Regions from separate parts of the Ornithinibacillus xuwenensis genome, predicted to be linked through region 1. Evidence: riboswitches for the same ligand, from Rfam matches in the RefSeq annotation. Region 1 holds a riboswitch; each other region holds the start of a gene.
What was found. Region 1 has a riboswitch for cobalamin ahead of ABC228_RS07150 (acyl-CoA thioesterase). Riboswitches for the same ligand answer to the same signal wherever they lie in the genome.

Region 1 (7,933 bases):
CAATTACATCAAAGAAGAATTCACTTTATTGAGAATGACCTTTACATGGAGCGCATTGACTTAAAATCCATTCTCTATCAGGAAATAAAGGCACTCCAATCCTGGTGCATGCAAAAGAGGATTGGATTTGATCTTCAGCTAGAGCAAAATGCGATATATAGTGATGGAAAATGGGTAGCATTCATTACGCGACAGCTTCTAACCAATGCCATTAAATATAGTAAAGAATCGGAAATAACCATTAAAACATACGAGGATAACAGCCAAGTAAAATTAGCGGTTATCGATTCTGGTCGGGGAATAGACCCTAAGGATTTACCACGTATTTTTGATAAAGGCTTTACCTCTACCTCCAACCACGAGGACCATGCCGCAACAGGGATGGGACTATATTTAGCGAAGAAAGCTGCAGAATCGCTTTTCATTGAAATTAAAGTAGTATCAACACTTGGAACAGGTACAACCTTTATTTTAACGTTTCCAAAGCGAAATGATTTTCATCATATTGTAAGCATGTGACAAAACTGTCACATGCTTTTATTATCTGTTTGGTAAATCGAAGGATATCGACTAGATACAATCTTATAATAAACCTATCGAATGAAGGAGTGAGGAATGATGAAAATACTAGAAGCAGCTAAAATTCATAAAAATTACGGAAATAAGTGGAATAAACAGGAGGTCCTTAAAGGGATTGATGTATCTGTCGATGAAGGCGAATTTGTTAGTATTATGGGAGCATCTGGTTCCGGAAAAACCACACTACTAAATGTGCTTTCTTCTATTGATAACGTGAGCAGTGGCACCATTCTTATTAATGGAAAAGAAATGACCGCCATGAAGGAGAAAGAGCTTGCTACTTTCCGCAAAACCAATCTTGGATTTATTTTCCAAGAATATAATTTACTGGATACGTTGACTGTTAAGGAGAATATTCTATTACCATTGTCCGTTTCTAAAGTATCCAAAAAAGAAGCCAATCAAAAATTTAAAGAAGTGGCAACCGAATTAGGTATTTATGATTTAAAGGATAAATATCCGAATGAGATATCTGGTGGTCAAAAGCAACGTACCTCTGCAGCACGTTCTTTTATTCACCAACCAAGCATCATATTTGCCGATGAGCCGACCGGTGCACTTGATTCGAAATCAGCATCAGACTTATTAAAGAAAATGAGCGACTTAAATGAAAAGCATAAAGCAACCATCCTAATGGTGACACATGACCCCGTTGCTGCAAGCTATTGTGGTAGAGTCATATTTATTAAAGATGGTCAGATTTATACACAATTAAATAAGGGCGAACAATCTCGACAAGCTTTTTTCAACGATATTATGAAAACACAGGCTGTGTTAGGTGGGGTACAGCATGAATATTAATCTCCTAATCCTACGAAACCTGAAAAAGAACATGAAGAATTACTATCTTTATGTGTTTGCCCTGATTTTTAGTGTGGCACTTTATTTTGCCTTTGTGACACTACAGTACGATCCATCGATGGACGAAGTAAAGGGATCGATTAAAGGAGCAGCAGGAGTTCGAACAGCTTCCGTTTTACTCATTGCTATCGTATCCATTTTCCTATTGTATGCCAATAAACTATTTGTAAAACGCCGTAGTAAGGAAATTGGATTATATCAATTAATTGGGATGACGAAAGCTAGAATATTTCGTTTGCTAAGTGTAGAGAATTTCATTTTATACTTTGGGTCTATGCTTTTTGGAATATTCATTGGTTTTGCTAGCTCAAAACTAATCTTAATGATTTTATTAAAAGTGATGGGAATCGAAACAAGTACGACACTACAATTTTCAGAAGAAGCACTCATCCAGACTATCCTTGTGTTTTTCGCCATCTACCTTCTCATCTTATTGACGAACTTTGTCTTTATTAAAAGACAAACCATTCTCTCTTTGTTTAGAGTTCTTTCTTCAACGGAGGAGAAGGTGAAAAAAATAAGCCTATTCGAGATTTTATTAGGTGCAATGGGGATTGGTTTAATCCTTCTAGGCTATTACATTTCATCGAAGCTATTTGATGGTGACTTTTCAACAATAAATGAATTGTTTATGGCCATGATCGTGATTCTAGGCTCCGTTATTATCGGAACATACTTATTCTATAAAGGGTCGGTCACCTTTATTGCGAATATCATTCGAAAACAAAAAGGCGGCTATTTATCCATAAATGAGGTTCTATCACTATCATCCATTATGTTTCGAATGCGGTCCAATGCCTTATTATTAACTGTTATTACAACGGTGTCTGCACTAGCAATTGGTTTACTAGCATTAAGCTATATCTCTTACTATTCAGCAGAAAAGGCAGCTGAGGACAACGTGCCTACTCATTTCTCCTTAACCAATACCGAGGCTGCTGAAAAATTTAAAGCTGCATTAGCACGTCAGCATATCGACTATCAGGAGAAAAGAATAGAAGTAATCCAAGTAAACACAGATGTAACCGACATTATGGAAACCAATCTCGCAGAATTGAATTTCGACCCAAGCCAGATGAGCTTACCGGTTGTGAGTGAGGAGTCTGTTAATGGTGATATCAAGAAGGACGAAGTATTATTTTCAGGGTATAATGATGCCATGGCGCTTATGATGTCATTAAAGGATCATGGCGAAATAGAGCTATTTGGGAAAAATAAATCATTTAAGCAGCATTATATCGGTTTACAGGATGAATATGTTATACCATTTAATTTTTCAAATGGTGGTTTACCTACAGTCATCGTGGATGATGAGATTTACCAGGCGCTAAAGAATGATCTAAACCAAGATATTCAACACGATTCATCTCTTTACATTGGGATTGATATAAATGAGGAAGAAAAGCTAGAGGCTGCCAATACCATCTTCCAATCATTATCTTTTCGTGAGAATACAATTAATTACTCACGAATTGAAATGAGTAATAGTCAAAAACAGGTCATGGGACTTACAATGTTCATTGTTGGGTTTCTGGGACTAACATTTCTTATTACGTCTGGATGTATTCTGTACTTTAAACAGATGGATGAAGGAGAAGAGGAGAAATCCAGTTATACCATTTTAAGAAAGTTAGGGTTTACTAGAAAGGATTTAATGCGAGGCATTCAGGCAAAGCAGTTCTTTAATTTTGGAATTCCCTTAGTAGTTGGTCTTTCACATAGCTACTTTGCCGTTCAATCTGGATGGTTTCTATTCGGAACAGAAATGTGGACACCGATGATAATTGTCATGATTATTTACACCGCCATGTACTCTGTCTTTGGTATTCTTTCTGTTCTCTACTATAAAAAAATTATAAAGGAAGCACTCTAATAAAGCACAAAGCTCCAGGCCACTAAATGGATCTGGAGCTTTTCCCTTATTGAAATTGAAATACTAGCTTTCTCCTAATAGCTCCTTAACCTTTAGGCGACGTTCCTTTCTTTCCTGTGCCAGTTTAAATAGTTTATAATCCGCTTCTGTCTCTGGCTCCACTCCTAATACCGGAGTCGGCTTTCCCGTTTCATTAACGGCTACCATCGTAAGAATAGCTGTCGTCGTTGTCGTTTTCTCCCCTGTTTCGAGGTTTTGGCATTCCACTTTCACATATACCTCCATAGAAGTTCTACCAGTAGAAACAACTAAGCCCTCTAATAATAAGATGTCCCCTACCCGAGCTGACGATAAGAAATTCACGGTGTCGATAGAAGCAGTGACAACCACTCCCTTACTATGCTTCATGGCAGTAATTGCTGCGATTTCATCAATATACGATAAGACAGTTCCACCAAAAATCGTCCCCAGATGGTTGGTATCCGGTGGTAATACTAACTTTGTTTGAATCGTTCTAGAAATACTTGCGGGTAATTTTTCAACCATTGCTTTCCTCATTCCTATTCATTTGTTATTTGGGTGCGAATCCTCTAGTAGAAAGAATGACAAAAAACCCCATCCTTGAAGATGGGGTGTACAGGCGCAGAATAACACTATTCAAACAGAAGACAGTACTGTTTAAGTAGCAATCCCTCGTCCAATCTTCCCAACTCCCGAAGAAGAAAATACGCTATAAAAATGGCAGGTCTCCTGACTCATGCGAGATAGCTACTTTAAACCCTTCCCATCCGAAGACAGTGGTTTTGTTTATTTCGGTTCGCACTTACAGTTGCGGGTACAGTTCTGGATTTTCACCAGATTCCCTTTTAGGTCCTTTCAGACACCATTTTTACCGGCTAGCTATGTTTCTTTTCAACTATAATATACAAGTTTTATTTTTACAACTGGTGATGAATCGTATGGGGATGAGCTTCCTGGAATTTATTCCAAATCCTCTTCATAGAGATGCAAGACAAAATCCAACTGTATATCACCAATTGTATAGGAACTTCCATTAATAGAACCTTCAAGCTCCGTTATCTTATCATTTTTATCATACGGAATAAATCCTATCCTGATGGATTGCCCAATCGGCATTTCGTAAAAAAGAGATTGCGGTTGACTAGCTTCCTCCACCTTCATCAGGCTAGACATGAACGACTGCCATTCATCCGGTAACGCCATCGCTCCATAAGTTTTCTCCTGAGCGTTGACTCTCTGCACCATTTGAACCTTCGGATAATAGTAGTGTTCGGTTCCATATGAAATCCTGAATCCTCTATCTCTTGTCATATAAAAATCGATGTACTGCAGTTGATCACTTGGCTGTATATTCCAGACAAGGTAATAGGAATCCGGATTATTTTTTTCAATCTTCCATAGCATTGGATAACCTTTTGTATCGATGTTAACTACTTTCCACTTATGCTTTTCCCAAACCAAATAGCTTAATCCATACTCTTCATTTGTGGATACAAAGGGCACCAACACATGCTTTTCATCTATTGAAATTGTATCCTGTATAACATCGGCACGAGCTTGCGGGTAGATTTCATTAATTTCAGCAATTAATTCCTCATTAGTTGGAAGAGAGCCTGGCTTCGCAAGATAATACCAATAAACAAGAAATAATAGAAGCATGACAGCTAGAACGATGCCACTAGTAAACAACTTCTTTTTCATTGTCATGTTATTCGCCCCCCTCTAACAAGGATTTATCTGAGCGAAAGTATTGCTGTTCCTTCGTTGTCGTTATCAATATTCCTTTGCCATCGTCTTCGATAAGGATCATTACATTAAGACTACTTCCCCATTTAGGTAATGCACCGATTAGCTGATATGGGAACCTCTCTTCTTTAGGACTACTTTCAGAGAGATAGGTATCGTTATACCACTGATCACTATTAATTTCTTCCTTTGTCATCGATGGGATTTGTTTCTGAAGACTTTCTCTATCTAAGCTTAAACTTTCCCCTGATGGATGGATAGCATGAATAGAAGTATTTTCAATGTTTGCTAGATACGTTGTTAGATCATCCTTAGGATATACAAAGTTAAAGATAGGTATCGTTACCAACGAGATTAATAGAAAGAGGAAATTAGACCAAAATCCTAGCCAAGCAAATTTTCGATAAGTCCTCCAGCGGTTTTCATCTGATCGAAGCACAAAATATAATAGCCATACACCTAGTGGTAATAATGGGATTTTAATTAACATATTAAAAGTTAATGTGATGGAAAAAGAAAAAATCCCAACTACAATTACCACAAAAATCTTCCATGCCTTTGGCTTTACGCTTAGACCTCGATTAATTCTAGTAGCAAAGTAAAAAATGACAACTATCGCGAAAAAGAACCCTAAAACTTCGATTAAATTATTGTTGAAAATAATATCAAAGCTCACTGCAAGCCACCCCCATGTCTACATATCCGAAAAATACACTCCTTACGACTTTAGCATAAATTTCCAAATTATTAAACAACTGTTGGAGTGGCAGCTATATTTGGAACGTTAGCATAAGATTTTGGGAGCTGACCTTTAGCCTGTTTGTGGTAAACTTCAGCTTTTGAATGCCGATTTTCAGCCTTTCCAAGCCAAACTTCAGCCTCTCACCAGCTTTCTTCAGCCTTTCCCCCAAAATTCAGCTATCCAACTTTTCATAAATAGCTAATAGTTGCTGTTTTTCTTCGTCCGATAATTTTTTAAATAGATTCTTTCGTAGGACGACTCCTTCTTGATGTGCTCGGTTCACCATTTCAATTCCTTTTTCCGTTATTCCCAAGTTGATAATTCGTCGATCGGATTCGTCCACGATTCGAACGACTAATTCTTTTTGTACGAGCTTTTCTGCCAGATGCGTTAATGTAGGAGGAGTTAGCCCAAGGGACTTTGCAATGTCAGATGGACGGCTTTTTCCGCTACTCCTTAAATGACTGAGTATGAGGATATGCGAAATTCCAAGGTTTTCATTGAACATTTTATTCCATTGTATGATTAGATTGTTCGTCACCTTGTCCATGGTATGTAACAGTTCAAAAATGGTTTGTTCTTTCATTTGCGGGATCCCTGCTTTCTAAAAATGGAGAGCCCTATACAAATTAGGGCTCTCACTGTCTACTACTATTTTATTGAGCAGAAAACCCACCGTCAATAACCAACTCAGAACCGGTAATGTAAGAGGATTCATCTGATGCTAAGAATAGGGCAGCATTTGCAATGTCTTCAGGCTTCCCTAATCGTTGTAGTGGTGTAGCTTGAACTAACTGTCCAAGAAGCTCTTTTGAAGCACTTAATGCTTGTGTCATTGGTGTCTCAATAATTCCTGGGAACAAGGCATTCACACGTATTCCCTGACGTCCAAATGTCGTTGCGGCAGCCTTGGATAATGCGCGAACCGCACCTTTTGATGCAGAGTAGTGATTAAATCCTTGTCCAATTTGTGCCGTATAGGATGAAATATTAATAATAGATCCCTTCTTCTGCTCGATCATATATGGTGTGACATGTTTAATGCCAGCAAAGGGGCCAAAACTGTTAATCGCCAGCATCTTTTGCCAATCATCACTATTAATTTCCTGATATGGCTTTTCTGATGAGATTCCAGCATTGTTAACCAGAATATCTATTCTTCCAAACTGGTTCACTACTTCCTTCGCAAACACCTCCCAATCTTGATCAGAAGCGACATTTAATTTCATACCAAATACATTTTCTTTCTCACTTACCTTTGCAATGGCTTCCTCATTGATATCTGCTGCAATAACCGTTGCACCTTCTTGTTGAAAAAGCTCTACCATTCCTAGGCCAATCCCTGATGCACCACCAGTTATAATTGCCACTTTACCTTCTAATCTTCTCATGATATTCCCTCCTAAGGAAAAAAACTTATTTTTCTCTAATTATTATTTAGATATCTAACTATTTTACATCTAAATAATAACATGAAAAACTTTCTATAAGCAACCTTATCCACTAATATCTATTTAGAGGTTAAACAAAAACAACTCATTTTCACGAGTAGACAGCAATTTTTGACCACTAGCAAAGGAAAAGACCTGATTTCTCACACGGAAAAAATCAGGTCCTTCATTTCCTCTTAATTCTTTAATGCCTCATAATGTTTTATCACTTCACGCGTTATTTCACCATTTTCCTCCAGTCCACTTATTTCCTGTAATACTGTTGCGACGCCTTTCTCTTGTATCATCGCCTGTAGTTTGATTGCTTCCTCATCTTCTTCAAAATTGAATAGAAGTGCTGCTGCAATAGCTTTTGCTAAATTCGTATACGCCAATCCAGCTTTATGTGCTTCAACTGCAGGTCTCACCAACCGATCCTCTGGTCCTAATTTACGTATTGGTGCTCGCGCTACTCTGGTGACACCATCATGTAAATATGGATTTTTGAATCGCTCAATAATCTTCTGGATATACGCTAGATGTTCTTCATGATTTAATCGATATTGATGAACTAAATAGTCTCCTGTTTCGTTTAGCGTCTGACGAACTTGAGTTTCGATTGATTCATCGGCCAACGTTTTATCAATAGTTGATTTCCCCGCAAGGTAGCCAAGATAAGCA
Region 2 (7,933 bases), on a different contig from region 1:
TTCGTCACAAATGTATCAATTGTAAATTCTTTATCATATAGTACAATTTCGACAATATGGTCATAGATTGTATTTAATTTGAGATTACGCATTGACGCAATCTCTGAAACCGTAAAGTGATTACATAATAATTGATAGGTTTGCTTCGCAGTATTCGTAATAAATTTTGTTTGCTCGAGATCTCGTAATAGTGAATACAAAACCGTAAATCGTTCTTGGTTTTGTTCGATTTTTACAATTAAATGATGCGTAACTCCAGTTAAGTAAAGGATAACATCATGCTTTGTTAGAGAATGTTTTTCTGATAATTGCTCAACACTCATTCCATAGTACTTGTACCCACTTAAACGATCTACAAAGATATTTGCTTCTTTCTCAGGTAATTGATTCAAAAGCTCATATAGCTCTTCATATAGTTTGATAGTAAAATTTCTCCTATTTCCTTTTATCGTAGTGTAAAACTTTTTTGTCCAATTTGTGATGCTTGGTCTATCAATTACTGGAATAAATGTGGTGTTTCCTTTTTGTATATTGGATAACGTTTGGATAATTAAAAAAAGCCGTTCTAGAAAAGTAACGTCTCGACCATAGTACTTTATCCCGTTAAAATAACATAAGATACTAGTAACGTCAGATTGCTTTAAATACTGTTCTCCTCTGTCCGTGATATCATAATAATTATCTGTTTTACCTTTTTTAATCAAACCACCTGCAACCATTTGCTGCACACAATCTAGGAAATCAATCATTGTTAACGCAGGATAGATTCCGTAAAGCCCTTCTAGGTTGAAAATTTTAGCATCATGAACAGATTGAATAGATTTCTTGCCGGAAAGCAGATGATAGATTCCGGAAATAGAGCGATTTTCCTTCATGAATGTTATACATTTTAATATTATCCCTTTAAAACACACAATACTTCCCCTCTTTTCCGTCACTATCTCCATCATAACACTGATTGCAATAGTTGAATTATATATGCTAACAAATTAATATAGAAGTAAGCACCAGAACTGCAAAGTAAGGATAAGGGGTATGTAACATGAGAGCAAAATATTCCATCGTGGATAAAGACACATGTATAGCCTGTGGTGCTTGTGGGATTACCTGTCCACAAATTTTTGATTATGATGATGAAGGTCTTGCGTTTGTCCGAATCGATCATAACACAGGAAATCAAGTAATTCCATTGGGATTAGAAGATGACGTACTGGATGCATTTGAGGGTTGTCCAAGTGACTCTATTAAAATATCCGAGCTTCCATTTAACGGTAATCCATTAAGGCTTGAAGAATAATAGAACACCAACTTAGGCTAGTTGGTGTTCATTTTTTTAGATGTTTCGTTATATAGTTATTAAAGATAAATGTAATTGCAGGATATAATAAAATCATAAATGCGGCATTCCCGATTGCATGATTCGTATCAAATGGTAATCCGGCAAGATAATATGCCAGAAATCCCTGACCAGTCACCTGGTAGTTTACCAATGAAACTACAAAACCATAAAAATAACCACAAAACACAGCGAATAAAACCACTACATAGAGAGGGAATTTCTTAGTATACTTGCCAATTATCCCACTTATTAAGCCTATTAATCCCCAAGTAATAATCTGCCAAACAGTCCAAATTCCAGTTCCTAGTAACATGTTTGACAGAAAGGTAACCAAAATTGCCAATAGGATTCCAGAAACTGGCCCTAAAAAAATGCCACTGATAATAATGATTGAGGTAACCGGCTGTACACTAGGAATGAAGGACACGGCAACCCGACCAACAATTGCTAATGTGGCGAGTAATGCAATCAGTGTTATCTTATAGATATTCACTTATATCATTCCCATGATTGGAAATCAAGTACTACTTCGTCACCATCTTTTAGTACAATGTCGTTTGCACCAACTTCAGCCGCTTTTCCATTAACAGAAATCATCCAGAATTTCTTTAATTCTTTATCTTTATCATTGATACCTTCAATAGAATTAACATAGCCATCTTTTTCTTCAACTTCAAAATTGGCTTTCAAAACATCCATTAAGGTGTCACCATCTTCAATAACAATATCTTTTTCTTCAATAACTTCAGCCTCTTTATCCTGAGAAAGTTTTATATGGACTGAAGCTTCCTCCTGCTGTTCCGAATTATTTTCGGATTCATTTGATTGTTCCGTAGTTGTGCCTTGACTTTGTTGTTCATTATTAGTGGAATCCTCTTCTGAACATCCTACCATCACAACTAATGTAATAAGTACTGCCATAAATTTAAATAATAGCTTCTTCATCTTCTCATCCTCCATACGTGTTATCAAGAACAGGAAAAATAAAAAGAGCTAACCCGCAACAAGGTTAACTCTTCTGACAGTCCTTCACCATAAAAAAGCATCGTTTTACTTTCTATGTACGAGATTGTCTCAAATGTCCTATCCTCGGGATCATTGATACAAATGACACTGGCAGGTCTACTGACTTGTGACTTATGCCTACTTTAAGCCCTTCCCGTATGTTATTCATACAGTGGCAATGCTTAGTTCGTTATCACTTACAGTTGCGAGGACAGCTCTAGATTTTCACTAGATTCCCTTTTAAGTGGAACACACCAATATCAAAAATATTGTATTCAATTCTACTGAATATAGTAACAATACAAGTCGAAAAACACAAGCTAAAGTTCTTCACTTCTAGGTATCTTCAAGTTAAACGTTGTACCAATATTTACCTTACTTTTAACCGATATCATACCGTTATGCGACGTTACAATATTCTTCGCTATTGATAGTCCTAGTCCGGTCCCCTTCACATGCTTGTTTCTAGTCCGAGATTTATCTGCTTTATAGAAACGTTCAAAAACAAATGGTAAATCTTCCTCGGGAATACCACTACCACTATCCTCTATCGATACATTCAGCTCGTGTATATCGTTTTGAACAAAGACCTTAACAAAGCCACCTTCACTCGTATGTCTAATAGCGTTATCAATCAGGTTTGTAAAAACTTGTTCCATACGGTCTGGATCATAATAAGCATATGGTTCTGATATTTCTTTTGTCAATACCAAATCTATCTGGTGTTCCTCTGCTATTCCTTTAAATTTCCGATATATACGATCCACATATGGATTAACCTCAACCGTATCTACCGTTAAGGTTAAATAACCCGCTTCCATACTAGCTAAATCAAGTAATTCATTAACTAATCGGCTAAGTCGTAGTGATTCTTCATAAATAATTTGGGCAAGCTCATTTTTTTCTTCTTTACTTTCTGCGATATCATCCACAATTGCTTCACTATATCCCTGAAGCATTGAAATAGGTGTTCTTAATTCATGCGATACATTGGCTATGAAATCTTTTCGCAATTTATCAAGTCTGCGTTCTTCTGTCATATCACGCATAACAGCAACTGCACCGCGAATATAGGATTGATCATATAATGGAGTCATAATCATAACCCAAGTTCTACCTTGCAATCCAATTTCTTCCAACACCTCTTTTTCTCCTTGAATAACCTCTTGCAGTAATTCATAGAGCTCGTTCGGAAGTTTACGATTACCATCTGCCTTCTCTAGGTTCTTCTCAAAATACCAATCCTCCATAAACTGTTCTGCAGGACGATTGGTGGCAATAATTTCCCCATTTCTACTTAATGTAATGACACCATCTGCCATGGAATTAACAATACTTGATAATTGCTCTTTTTCTTGTCTTAATGCATTAATATGAAATTTCAACTGTCTTCCCATGTGATTAAATGCCATCGCCAGTTCACCAATTTCATCATGGGTTAAAATGGGAACCTTCGTATTAAATTCACCTCTTGTTAAATCAAAGGCAGCTTCTCGCATTTTAATAAGCGGTGACGTAATACGTGTGGATAAGAAGAAAGCAAATATTGTTGTAAGAACAATGGCAACAGCAGCCGCACCTAATATTATCTTAGTTGTTTCAGATTTGGTTTTATCGACAACGGCAAGCGATTGATAGACAATTACTGCCGCATCGCTGTTAGGTACAGAGGTTGCAACAAGCATAACACCCATTTCCTCATTAGGAACTTCAATTTGCTTTTCGATCGTCGTATCACGATTTGACAAATCTCGAACATTAGAGTTTTCAATAATCCACTCTTCATTCAAATCAGATAGCATTTGATTATCGGTATTCGAACCCCAGATTCTTCCGTCTGAAAATAGAATAAGTACTTTACTAGCAGAATCTTTTACCCGTTCTGTCGTTTCATGAATTAACGAGATGTCTTCATGATTTTCAACCATCACAGAAACCTTCGTAGCTGTCTGCTCCAAGTCTTTTTCTGCTTCTTGAACGTGAAAGTTCTCAAAGAATTCAAGTAAAAATATGGTTAACACAAATAATACAAAAGAAACTAGCAATAAAATCGTCACTGCTAGTTTCCCTACAACACTACGCCAAAACATTATTCATCATCTACCTCAAATTTGTATCCAACACCCCAAACGGTTACAATCATCTTCGCGGCTTCTTTGGAAACATTATTTAATTTTTCACGTAATCTCTTTACATGTGTATCTACTGTTCGTAAATCACCAAAAAACTCATAATTCCATACATCTTTCAGTAATTGCTCACGATTAAACACTTTATCTGGGGACTTTGCTAAATAACAAAGTAATTCGTATTCTTTAGGTGTTAATCCTACTTCTTGTCCCTCCGCAGTAACACGATGTGCATCATGATCAATCGTTAAGTGTGGGAACACTAACAAGTCCTTTGTTTGCGCGTTCACATCATTATAACCGCTTGTTGTTGTTCTCCTTAATAAGGCTTTAACACGAAGTACCACTTCTCTTGGACTAAACGGCTTCACAATATAATCATCTGTCCCAACTTCAAATCCCTGTACTCGGTTTGCTTCTTCACCTTTTGCAGTCAACATAATAACGGGAGTATTCTTTTCTTTTCTTAATTCCTGGCACACTGCAATTCCATCCATCTCTGGCATCATGATATCTAATAAAATAAGATCATAGTCATTTTCTAAAGCAAGTCCGAGTCCATCCGTTCCATTCTCAGCTTCTTCTACTAGAAAATCTTCCCGCTCTAAATACATTCGAATTAATCGGCGGATTCTTTCTTCATCATCAACTACAAGTACTTTGGCACTATTATTCATTGATAAGCTCCCCCTTGATAAGCGTTACTAAAAGTATATACCAAGCATTTATAAAAGTATAAGAAAACACGACACCCGTTCAAAAATGTCATGTTTTCTATCATTTATTTATGCATAAGAATGTAGTCCTGCAAGAACTAAATTAACAACGATTAAATTAAACATAATAATTCCAAAACCAACTACTGCAAGCCATGCAGATTTCTCACCATGCCAGCCTCTTGAAAGCCTTAAGTGTAAATAAGCAGCATAGAAGAACCACGTAATTAGTGCCCAAACCTCTTTCGGGTCCCAGCCCCAAAATCGATCCCAAGCTATTTGCGCCCAAATTGACGCGAAAATCAATCCACCTAACGTAAATACAGGGAAACCAATTGCAACAGATCGATAATTTATTTCATCAACAAGATCTGGCTTTACGTTTTTAAGTAATGGTTGAATCGCAGCCCCTACACGCTTTCTTAATATTAAACGTATTAGTCCATATAGGACACTTCCGACTAGTAGAGACCAGACAACAGTATTAAACTTTCTTCCCGCGTCAGCTCCATGCATCCATTCAGGTGTCTGGAACCATGGTTCCATTACGCCTTCAGTGGTTAAGGTGCCATCATATGGTCCCGCAATCGCTGGCATAGTATATTCTGTTGTTACTGTTTTATCATTTAACGGATAGTCAAAGCTAGCACTGTATCCCATGGCATTAAACACCGATGAGCTAACGATAAATCCTATAAATAAAAATAGTGAATAGATAACAAACTCTAACGCAATAGTTCGCGCACTTCTTACACTTTGATCTACCTGACGAATTAAATAAATTAATCCCGCAACGAAACTAATAAAGAGTATACCTTGTCCTAACGCAACCGTCGAAACATGTATGGCAAGCCAGTGGCTTTGTAAGGAAGGTACTAGTGGTGAAATCTCCCTTGAGAACATACTAGCATATGCAATAATAATCATCGCAACAGGTAGTGCAAAGAGTCCTAACACACTAAGCTTGTATATAAAATAGATGATTATAAAAGCAAATACTAAACACATACCTAAGAAAGTTGTAAATTCAAACAAGTTACTTACCGGTGCATGCCCTGAAGCCATCCATCTAGTGACAAAATATGTTAATTGTGCGATAAATCCAATTATTGTTAGGCTAATGGCTAATTTTCCGGCGAAGCCTGTTTTGGATTTATCACTTGTTTTATCTTTGATAGTTGCACCAAAAAATAGGGTTGCAACTAAGTATAAAATAAACGCTGTAAAAAGTGCCGTACTACTTGTACTTAATAAGCTTTCCATAAGTGCCCTCCTTATTCTACTTATTCCTCTTCATTTTGGTCTTCTACCATATTAATAGCAGTGCCATCGATTGCTTTTTCAATGTCTTTTTTAAGTCCAAACCAATTTTTATTGGTATGACCTGCTAGTAACACGCCATCACCCTTACGTTGAATCCAAATTCTTCTGTGCTGCCAATACATTCCTTGGATAACCCCAATCATAAAGATTATTGCACCAAATCCAAATACTGGAAGTGTATAATCTTTTCTTACGGTTAATCCACTCTTACGATCAAAATCAATGGAGTCAATGAGAATACGATATTGATTTTCTCCAGTGGGATCAATTGACGGAGCAAATGTCCCAACCACATTACCCATCGGCTGTAATTCTACTACCGTTGTATCAATTCCTAAATCTTCAGCAGCACCTATGACATCACCGACAAAGCTAATCTCGTAATCTTCACTTTCCGGTGGGTAGAGATTAAACACGAATGCCGGATTATTGGAATCATTGGTTTCTGACTTAACCCCATCTTCCGTTAGTTTATAATCAGGATAGTATTCGGCCACAACCACTTTATATCCATTATCTAGTTTATATTCATGCTTCATATTGTATAAATCAATTGTAAATTCGCCCAGTGCTTCTGCATCAGGGTCATTCATTTCATAGATTTTAAAGGTCATATTCGCAAACTCATTTAATTGATAACCCTGCTGATAAAGAGCATAACCATCAAATTTAAGTGGGTAATTCATTCGTATTTCATCTTCCGTAACCTTTTCTAGGTCTGTTTCAGCGCCTAATACTTCTGAATCTCCTGATTTATAAATTATCACATTACTCTGGAAGTTACTCGGTACGATACCTTCTTTCGCAATTGCCTCTTTAAACCGCTCATCCTCTTGGTCATAGGTTTCTAAAATGAACTCTTTATTCTCGATATAGTATTCTCCATCCGTTCCAGGAATAACTTTCAATTCGCCTTCTCGAACCCAAACGTAATCATCTAGGTAAAGTAATGGAGTAGTCCGTAATAGGGCAGCAAGCAAAATGATAATCAAACCAATATGATTAACATATGGCCCCCACCTTGAAAATCTACCTTTTTCAGCTACTAGATGACCATCTTCTTCTTTTACCTTATAACGTTGCTTACGTAAACTTTCTTTAACAGATTCAATATCACCCTGCTCAACAGATTCTGTTTTACTATAAAAACGTTGTCTATTAATAAAAGATTCATGTCTTTTTGCTTTTTGCCTTTTCAATGCTTTATATAACGGCACAAAACGGTCAAGACTACAGATTACTAAGGAGATACCAATTAAAGCAATTAATAACAGATACCACCAAGAGCTGTATAAATTATGAAAGCCTAATTGATAGTAAATTTTCCCTAAAATACCAAATGTTTCCGGATAATATATTTGCGGATCTCGTGATACGGCAGTAGATGGTATGTATTGTTCCTGTGGAAAAATAGTTCCAAT
Region 3 (7,933 bases), 180 kb from region 1:
AAAAATTCAGTTGGCGATTGGTTTTGTGTAATCTCTGTACATAAATTGGAGCAGTAGATCATGCCATTGTGTTGGTTACTATTTTGTCTATTTACTTCATCCCGATAAAACATAAATGGCGTTCCTGATTCGAGTTGCGACTTCATGATTCGCTTCATGATATTAATCGCAGGCACTCGTTTTCTGGACAATTCTTCACAGTTAATACATTCCTCATACTTTGTTCGCCAAGTACCGCTTCCTTTTTGTTCATCATAAAAGTCTTCCAGTGAATAGCCCATGACCTCACGAACTTCATGTGGATCAAATAGATACCAGTCACCACGCGCCTCTACCTGCTCCATAAAGAAGTCTGGTAGACAGACACCAATAAAAATATCATGGGCGCGCATCCGGTCGTCTCCATTATTCAATCTCAAGTCCAGAAATGATTCAATGTCCATATGCCACGCATCTAAATAGACAGCAATAGCACCTTTTCGAGTTCCAAGCTGGTCAACACTTACGGCAGTATTATTTAACTGTTTAATCCAGGGAACAACACCACTTGACATTCCTTTAAAGCCTTTAATGGAACTACCTCTGGCACGTATTTTGCCCATGTATACGCCAATTCCACCACCGTTTTTAGATAGCTTTGCAATATCCGTATTGCTGTCATAAATAGATTGTAAGCTATCATCAACCGTATCAATAAAACAGCTTGATAACTGTCCATGTGTTTTTCCAGCGTTCGCTAATGTTGGTGTTGCAACTGTCATATATAGATTACTTAATGCCCAATACGCTTCTAAGACTAAATCCAAACGTTTTTCCGGATTTTCATCCTGCATCACATGCATGGCAATAATCATCCATCGTTCTTGTGGTAATTCATATGTATCCTTTTTATGATTGGTTGCTAGATATCGGTTTGCAAGCGTATATAAACCTAAATAAGTAAATAATAAATCCTTATCCGGATCAATGTTCTGCGCTAAGTAATCAATCTCTGATTTACTGTACTTTTCAAGCAGCTTTGATGTATAAATTCCTTCCTTCGTAAGAAAATCAATAAGTGCATAAAAATCCCCATATGGTTGGTTTACATCATGTTGACGATTGTTAGCTGCTTGATAATATAATGATTGTAACAGCAATCGACTCGCTACAAAGGTATAATCTGGTTTTGCTTCATCTATATTCTCTAATGCCTTTTTAACAAATAAATCAATTATTCTATCAACCGTTAAGTCCTCTTTCTCTCTTAACAATTCTATCGATTTCTCCATAAATTCATTAGACTCAATAGAGAGCCCTTGAAAGGCAAATCGAATCAGTTGTTCTCCCATCTCTTCTTTATTTACAGTAGCTGTTACCATCTCAAATACCTCCTTATGTAATGACAAGCAAAAAAACCGCTCACCCACGGGATGAACGGTTCATAAAAAACGACAGAAATTATCCTATTATGTATAACCCCATCGTCTCATATTCTTTCACCCCGAAGAAAATGAAACTGTGAGCTTTGGCAGGTCTCCTGGCTTGTGCTTCTCCCTACTAAAGTCCTTCCCATATCAAGATAGAAATAATGATACAGTGGAATTCTCGTTCGTCGACACATACAGTTGCGGGGACAGCTCCAGATTCTAACTGGATTCCCTATTCAGACATTAACATGTCACCATTGCTCACAACACTATATATAGTATTAAGTTTTAACACGAACACAATATATTGTATATAAATCCTATCATAGATTAATAGACTTTGCAACCATTGTTTTTTTATTCGTAAATAGAAATTCTATTATGTAAAATGGTACTAATAATTGTGAGGTGTATAACGAATGGACGAAATTATTAATTGGATTCAAGCATCTACCTATACGATCATCTTTACAGGAGCTGGCATGTCAACAGAAAGTGGTCTTCCAGATTTTCGTTCAAAAAATAGAGGGTTATGGGCAAAATTTAATCCAGATGAGCTAGCGAATGTTCACGCTCTAAACCATAATTTTGAAGAATTTACGAACTTTTATCAATATCGATTAAGAGAAATAGATAGTTATAAACCTCACCCTGGACATTTAATACTTGGAAGGTGGGAACAGAGCAGGACGATACATGGGGTTATTACACAAAATGTGGATGGCTTTCATCACGATGCCGGAAATAATAACGTCATGGAACTTCATGGTACATTTCGAAAATTTTATTGCAATGTTTGTAAAAAAGAGCAGGACCGAGAACGATACTTGAATGGGAGTAACTATTGTCATCATTGTGGGGGACCTGTTCGCCCGGGGATTGTTCTATTTGGCGAAATGCTACCTGAAGCCACATTTAACCAAGCAGAATTAGAAACATTTAAGGCAGAGCTGTTTATCGTACTTGGCTCTTCCCTAACAGTTTCTCCTGCTAACATGTTTCCAATGGTTGCAAAGGAGCATGGTGCCCGACTGGTCATTGTAAACCGCGAGGCGACTCCATTAGATCGTTTTGCCGATTCTATCATACAACATAAGAGCATTAAGGAATTCCTAATAGAAATCGATCAACAATTAAAATGAGACAGAAACATAATCTGTTCCTGTCTCCCGTAATTACCCTAATACTGCACGATCACTTTCAAATTGCTCTCCTCGAATTCGTTGAAATTCCTTGAGTAAATCTTCAATTGCAAGGCCCTGCTTCTTACTTTCATCGATATCCAAGATGATCTGTCCTTTATCCATCATAATTAACCTTGTTCCTAAATCCAGTGCCTGCTGCATATTATGCGTTACCATTAAAGTTGTTAAGCCATGTTCTGCTACTACTTCTTTGGTGAGCTTCGTAATTAACGCAGCCCTTGATGGGTCTAATGCTGCCGTATGCTCATCCAGGAGCAATATATTTGGCCTTGTAAATGTTGCCATCAGTAAGGATAATGCTTGTCGTTCTCCACCTGATAACAGGCCGACTTTTGCATTTAACCGATCCTCTAAACCTAAGTTGAGAGAACCCAAGTGGTCTCGGAATTCGACTTTACGTTGCTTCGTTACACCACGCGTTAATGTTCTTTTCCTTGTTCTAGAGTAGGCCATTGCGAGGTTTTCCTCAATTGTCATCGATGGTGCTGTACCTGCCATTGGATCTTGAAAGACACGTCCAACATAGGCAGATCGTTTATATTCAGGGAGATTGGTTACCGTCTTACCCCCTATCTGAACATCACCAACATCAGGTACCAGATTTCCCGAAATAATATTCATAAGCGTAGACTTTCCAGCTCCATTACTTCCGATTACAGTGACGAATTCCCCTTCTTTTAATTCTAAATTAATTCCTTGTAAGGCCTTCTTTTCATCTGGTGTATCTTCATTAAAGGTTAAGGAAACATCCTTGATGGTTAACATATTAGGCCCCCTTCCCTAGCCCGCCAAGTGTGGCACGCTTAGCGATTCGTCTTTTTTTCTCTTTTCGTGCTTGCACTATTTTCGGTGCAACCAGTGCAATTACTACTATAAATGCCGTAATTAACTTCATGTCACCAGCCTCCAAGAAATCAACTCGAAGCGCTAATGTTACCACGATGCGATATACAATAGCTCCACCAATTACTGCAATTGTTGCTATCGCAATTGTCTTTTTACCAAATAAGGCTTCTCCAATTATGACAGAGGCAAGACCGATTACTATCATCCCGATACCCATTTGCACATCGGCAAAACCATTAATTTGCGCAATTAAAGCACCACTGAGTGCAACCAAAGCATTGGATAGACCAACACCTAAAATAATCAAGCTATCTGTGTTAGCGGATAAGCTCCGAATCATTCGCTTGTTATCTCCGGTCGCTCGAAGCGCTAATCCAACTTCTGTTTTCAAGAAATAATCTGTCAAAAATTTAATAATCAACGTGACAATCAACATAAAAAATAAAATGACCCATGTCGCTGGAGCACGCTCTGCACCTAATGTTGTAAAAATCCCATTAAAGAAATCATCAATCCCAGCTGGCCATAGCCCTCTTAATTGTGAGAAAAGTGTTGAATCACTGTCTATTGGCACAGTCGGCTGGCCCATTATTCTTAGATTAATCGAATATAATGCAATCATCATTAGTATTCCGGATAACAAAGCATTTACCTTTCCTTTTGTATGCAGTAACCCGGTTATACTACCCGCAATGAATCCTGCAATAACTGCAAAAAGTGTAGCTATTAACGGGGATACACCGTGTGAAATTGATATTGCTGCGACACCTGCTCCTGTAACAAAGCTTCCATCTACCGTTAAATCGGGGAAATCCAATATTCGGAAGGTCAAATAAACCCCTAAAGCCATAATTGCGTATATTATTCCTGACTCAACAGCTCCAAATAAAGAAAAAAGCACTGTTTTTTACCTCCTTTTCCACACATAAAGGTGCAGAATATTACCAAGTTAGAATAGAGAAGCAGGCAATAGCCTGCTTCCTGAAAAGACTTATAGGGTGTTCATTTTCTACTCTTTTGCTGTTTCTACAAATTGAGCACTTTCATCCCACTCAGCGTTCCATTCAACGCCTTGTTCTTCTGCTGCTTCTTTATTTATAAACAGTTGAATTTCTGGTGGATATTCTACTGGAATGTCTTTTGTTGTTTTCTCTCCAGTTAGAATTTCTACAGCCATTTCTCCCGAGCGATACCCAATTGTGTAGTAATCAATACCAAATGTGATAAAGCCACCCTTGGCTAATGAATCTGGTTCTCCTACAACTAGTGGGATATCCTGTTCGTTTGCCACACCAACGACACTGTCTAGAGCTGAGACTACTGTGTTATCTGTCACAATATAGAATAGGTCTACTTCACTCACTAATGTGTTAGCTGCCTGTAACACCTCAGATGAGTTCGCAACCGTACGTTCCTCAAAGCTTAAGGTGGTACCTTCTCCAGCTGCTAGCACATTTTCAATTTGTGTTACAGAGTTTGATTCACCAGCATTATATATTAATCCAACTGTTGAATCTGGGAAATACGTATCTATGAATTTTACCGTTTCTTGAATTGCTTCAGGATGTAGATCCACAACTCCTGTGATATTCTCACCTGGCTGATCCATTGATTCTACTATTTCAGATGCCACAGCATCCGTAACAGAGGTAAAAACGATCGGAATATCCCTTGCATCCTTTGTTGCATCAAGCGCCGATAATGCAGCAGGTGTTGAATTTGCAAAAATCAAATCAACATTATCCGCTACAAATCCATCGGAAATCGGCTTCAAATTGTTTTGATCACCTTGAGCACTTTGGTAATCATACTCAACATCAAGTCCCGCTTCCTCTAAAGCAGCTTGAAATCCTTCATAAGCTCTGTCTAATGATGGATGCTCCACGATTTGAGATGCACCGATTTTATAGGTTGCATCGTCCCCACCAGCATCTTCTGTTCCACATGCAGCTAATACGACTACACTAATAATGACTAGAATGAGTAATTGAAGCCCTCTTTTCACTACGTACTCCCCCTTATTTTTCATAAGAATTTTAATCCACTTACTTTAAATAGTCCTTTTACAGATAACAAATATCGAAGTGACCTATTATCCGTCGAAATATATTTGAAAAATTATAACATACTGATATATTGAGTCAAGTATATTTTTTGACAATTCTTACTTTTTGGAAACGCTTACCTAGTAATTCCTTACTAGTAATCATCTATTAGAAAATATTTAATTTTTACGCTAGAATGTTAACACCTTTTGAATAGCCTTTAAAATCCGTTCTGGTGTAGGTAAATAGTGATTTTCGAGACTGAAGAATGGAACCGGCACATCAAAACCAGTTACCCGCTCGATTGGTGCTTTTAAATACAGAAATGACGTATCATTAATAAGCGATACAATGTCATTTCCTAGTCCTCCAGTTTTAGGTGCCTCATGAATCACAACAGCTCGACCTGTTTTTTGAACGGATTCAGCTATAATCGCTTGATCAATCGGATATAAGGTACGAAGGTCAATCACTTCACAGCTACTTCCGTTATTGTTTGCTTGGTTTGCTACTTTTTCAACAAGTGGAACCATTGCACCCCATGTAATTAAGGTCACGTCATTTCCTTCCACACGTTTTTTACCCTTCCCAATTTCAACTGTATACGATTTAACTGGAACTTCCTCTCGTGATGAACGATAATTGTGCATTGGCTCCATAAATAGCACGGGATCTGGATCTGCTACTGCCGCAATCAGTAATCCCTTTGCATCATATGGCGTTGCGGGACAAACCACTTTGATACCCGGCATATGCGTAAATAATGCTTCCACACTGTCCGAGTGAACTTCAGGGGCTCTTACGCCAGCACCGAATGGTGCACGGATAACCATGGGGACCGTGTAACGCCCCATCGTGCGCATTCGAATTCGTGAAACATGCGTCATAATCTGATCATATGCAGGATAGATGAAGCCCATAAACTGAATTTCCGCGATTGGTTTAAACCCATTTACTGCTAATCCGACTGAGGTCCCGATAATGCCCGATTCTGATAAAGGTGTGTCAATTACTCGGTCCTCACCGAACTTTGCAACAAGACCATCCGTCGCCCGGAATACACCTCCATTTTTTCCAACATCCTCCCCTAATATTAATGTCGTTTCATCCTGCTCAAGCACTGTTTTCATCGCATCATTTATTGCCTGAATCATCGTTAATGAATGTGTCGTATTATCCTGATGGGTCGATTGTGTTAATTCTGTTTTCACCTTACTCCCCCCTCAACAGCTGAAAATATGATTCTTTCTGCTCCTTTAATGGAGCCGGTAGCTCTGCAAAAACATGATTAAATAAATCATCAACATTTGCTTTTGGATAGGACTCCATTTCCTTGACAGCCGCTTCAACCTCTTCCTCTACACGATTGTGAATGGCTTCTATTTGATTTTCATCCCAATAGCCATAATTTTTCATAAATCGTTCAAAACGTATAATGGGATCAACAACCTTTGCTCCCTGTCCCTCTGGACGATATTTCGTTGGGTCATCCGCTGTTGTATGTGCACCTGTACGCCACGTTACTGCTTCAATTAATGTCGGGCCTCCTCCAGAGCGAGCTCGTTCAATAGCAATTTGCATTTCTAAAAACACAACCAAGAAGTCATTCCCGTCGATGCGCACACTAGGGATATCATAAGCAACCGCTTTTTGCGCCACCGTCTTTGAATGCATTTGTCGTTCAAATGGAACAGAAATTGCATAACCATTATTTTGGTTAAAGAAGATTGTAGGCGTCTGAAAAACGCTTGCGAAGTTTAGCCCTTCATGGAAATCACCTTCCGAAGTAGCCCCGTCACCAAAATAGGCAACTGCAATGTTCGTTGTTCCTTTCCTTTTTTCTGCCCAAGAGGCACCTACAGCATGCGGAAGCTGTGTTGCTATGGGAACTGCAGCAGGAAAAATTTTTTTTCCTGCTGGTGGCACACAGCCTTCAACTCTACCATTCCAATATAGAAATGTCCTGGTCATATCCGAGCCATGTGTCAGCATTGCACCATGATCACGGTATGTAGGAAATATCCAATCCTCTGCCCCTAATGCGAGTGCGCTTCCAACCTGAGCAGCCTCTTGTCCCTCAAAAGGAGGATAGGTGCCTATTCTCCCTTGCCGTTGTAAGCTTTTTGCCTTTTTATCAAACGTTCGTATTCGATACATATGGTAGTAACCATCGTGCACAATTTGCTGGTCAATCTTAGACTTATCATTTGCATCGATTAGATTTCCCTGCTCATCAATTATCCTTTTAATGGAATATGCCTCTCCCATTTAATAACCTCCAATATGGTTTTGTCCTGTATCGTTACGCTCTTAAACTGTTGTTATAGTTACTTTACGTTCCATTTCGGTCGAACAGAACGAGTAAAAAAGCTATTTCTTACCCCCTTTTCAGACATGATTTTTTCACATAAATGGTTTGCGGCATCAC

Region 2: linked by a shared signal. The riboswitch ahead of ABC228_RS03035 (DUF4430 domain-containing protein) and the one ahead of ABC228_RS07150 (acyl-CoA thioesterase) in region 1 are both predicted to bind cobalamin.
Region 3: linked by a shared signal. The riboswitch ahead of ABC228_RS08090 (ribonucleoside-diphosphate reductase subunit alpha) and the one ahead of ABC228_RS07150 (acyl-CoA thioesterase) in region 1 are both predicted to bind cobalamin.

The regions. Positions count from the first base shown of each region.
Region 1 is NZ_JBDIML010000002.1:259,680-267,612, reverse strand. It holds gene ABC228_RS07165 (sensor histidine kinase) at 1-519, shown strand, start outside; gene ABC228_RS07160 (ABC transporter ATP-binding protein) at 619-1,380, shown strand; gene ABC228_RS07155 (ABC transporter permease) at 1,370-3,313, shown strand; gene ABC228_RS07150 (acyl-CoA thioesterase) at 3,377-3,859, opposite strand; cobalamin riboswitch at 4,037-4,216, opposite strand; gene ABC228_RS07145 (hypothetical protein) at 4,295-5,041, opposite strand; gene ABC228_RS07140 (hypothetical protein) at 5,043-5,756, opposite strand; gene ABC228_RS07135 (MarR family winged helix-turn-helix transcriptional regulator) at 5,995-6,408, opposite strand; gene ABC228_RS07130 (SDR family NAD(P)-dependent oxidoreductase) at 6,479-7,213, opposite strand; gene ABC228_RS07125 (mannitol-1-phosphate 5-dehydrogenase) at 7,450-7,933, opposite strand, start outside.
Region 2 is NZ_JBDIML010000001.1:499,836-507,768, reverse strand. It holds gene ABC228_RS03050 (YpbB family protein) at 1-914, opposite strand, end outside; gene ABC228_RS03045 (ferredoxin) at 1,043-1,297, shown strand; gene ABC228_RS03040 (ECF transporter S component) at 1,326-1,832, opposite strand; gene ABC228_RS03035 (DUF4430 domain-containing protein) at 1,838-2,284, opposite strand; cobalamin riboswitch at 2,438-2,618, opposite strand; gene ABC228_RS03030 (ATP-binding protein) at 2,665-4,434, opposite strand; gene ABC228_RS03025 (response regulator transcription factor) at 4,434-5,150, opposite strand; gene ccsB (c-type cytochrome biogenesis protein CcsB) at 5,259-6,452, opposite strand; gene resB (cytochrome c biogenesis protein ResB) at 6,473-7,933, opposite strand, start outside.
Region 3 is NZ_JBDIML010000002.1:437,929-445,861, reverse strand. It holds gene ABC228_RS08090 (ribonucleoside-diphosphate reductase subunit alpha) at 1-1,361, opposite strand, end outside; cobalamin riboswitch at 1,493-1,683, opposite strand; gene ABC228_RS08085 (NAD-dependent deacylase) at 1,829-2,551, shown strand; gene ABC228_RS08080 (ABC transporter ATP-binding protein) at 2,585-3,379, opposite strand; gene ABC228_RS08075 (ABC transporter permease) at 3,381-4,361, opposite strand; gene ABC228_RS08070 (ABC transporter substrate-binding protein) at 4,470-5,465, opposite strand; gene ABC228_RS08065 (alpha-ketoacid dehydrogenase subunit beta) at 5,697-6,659, opposite strand; gene pdhA (pyruvate dehydrogenase (acetyl-transferring) E1 component subunit alpha) at 6,718-7,773, opposite strand; gene ABC228_RS08055 (Leu/Phe/Val dehydrogenase) at 7,833-7,933, opposite strand, start outside.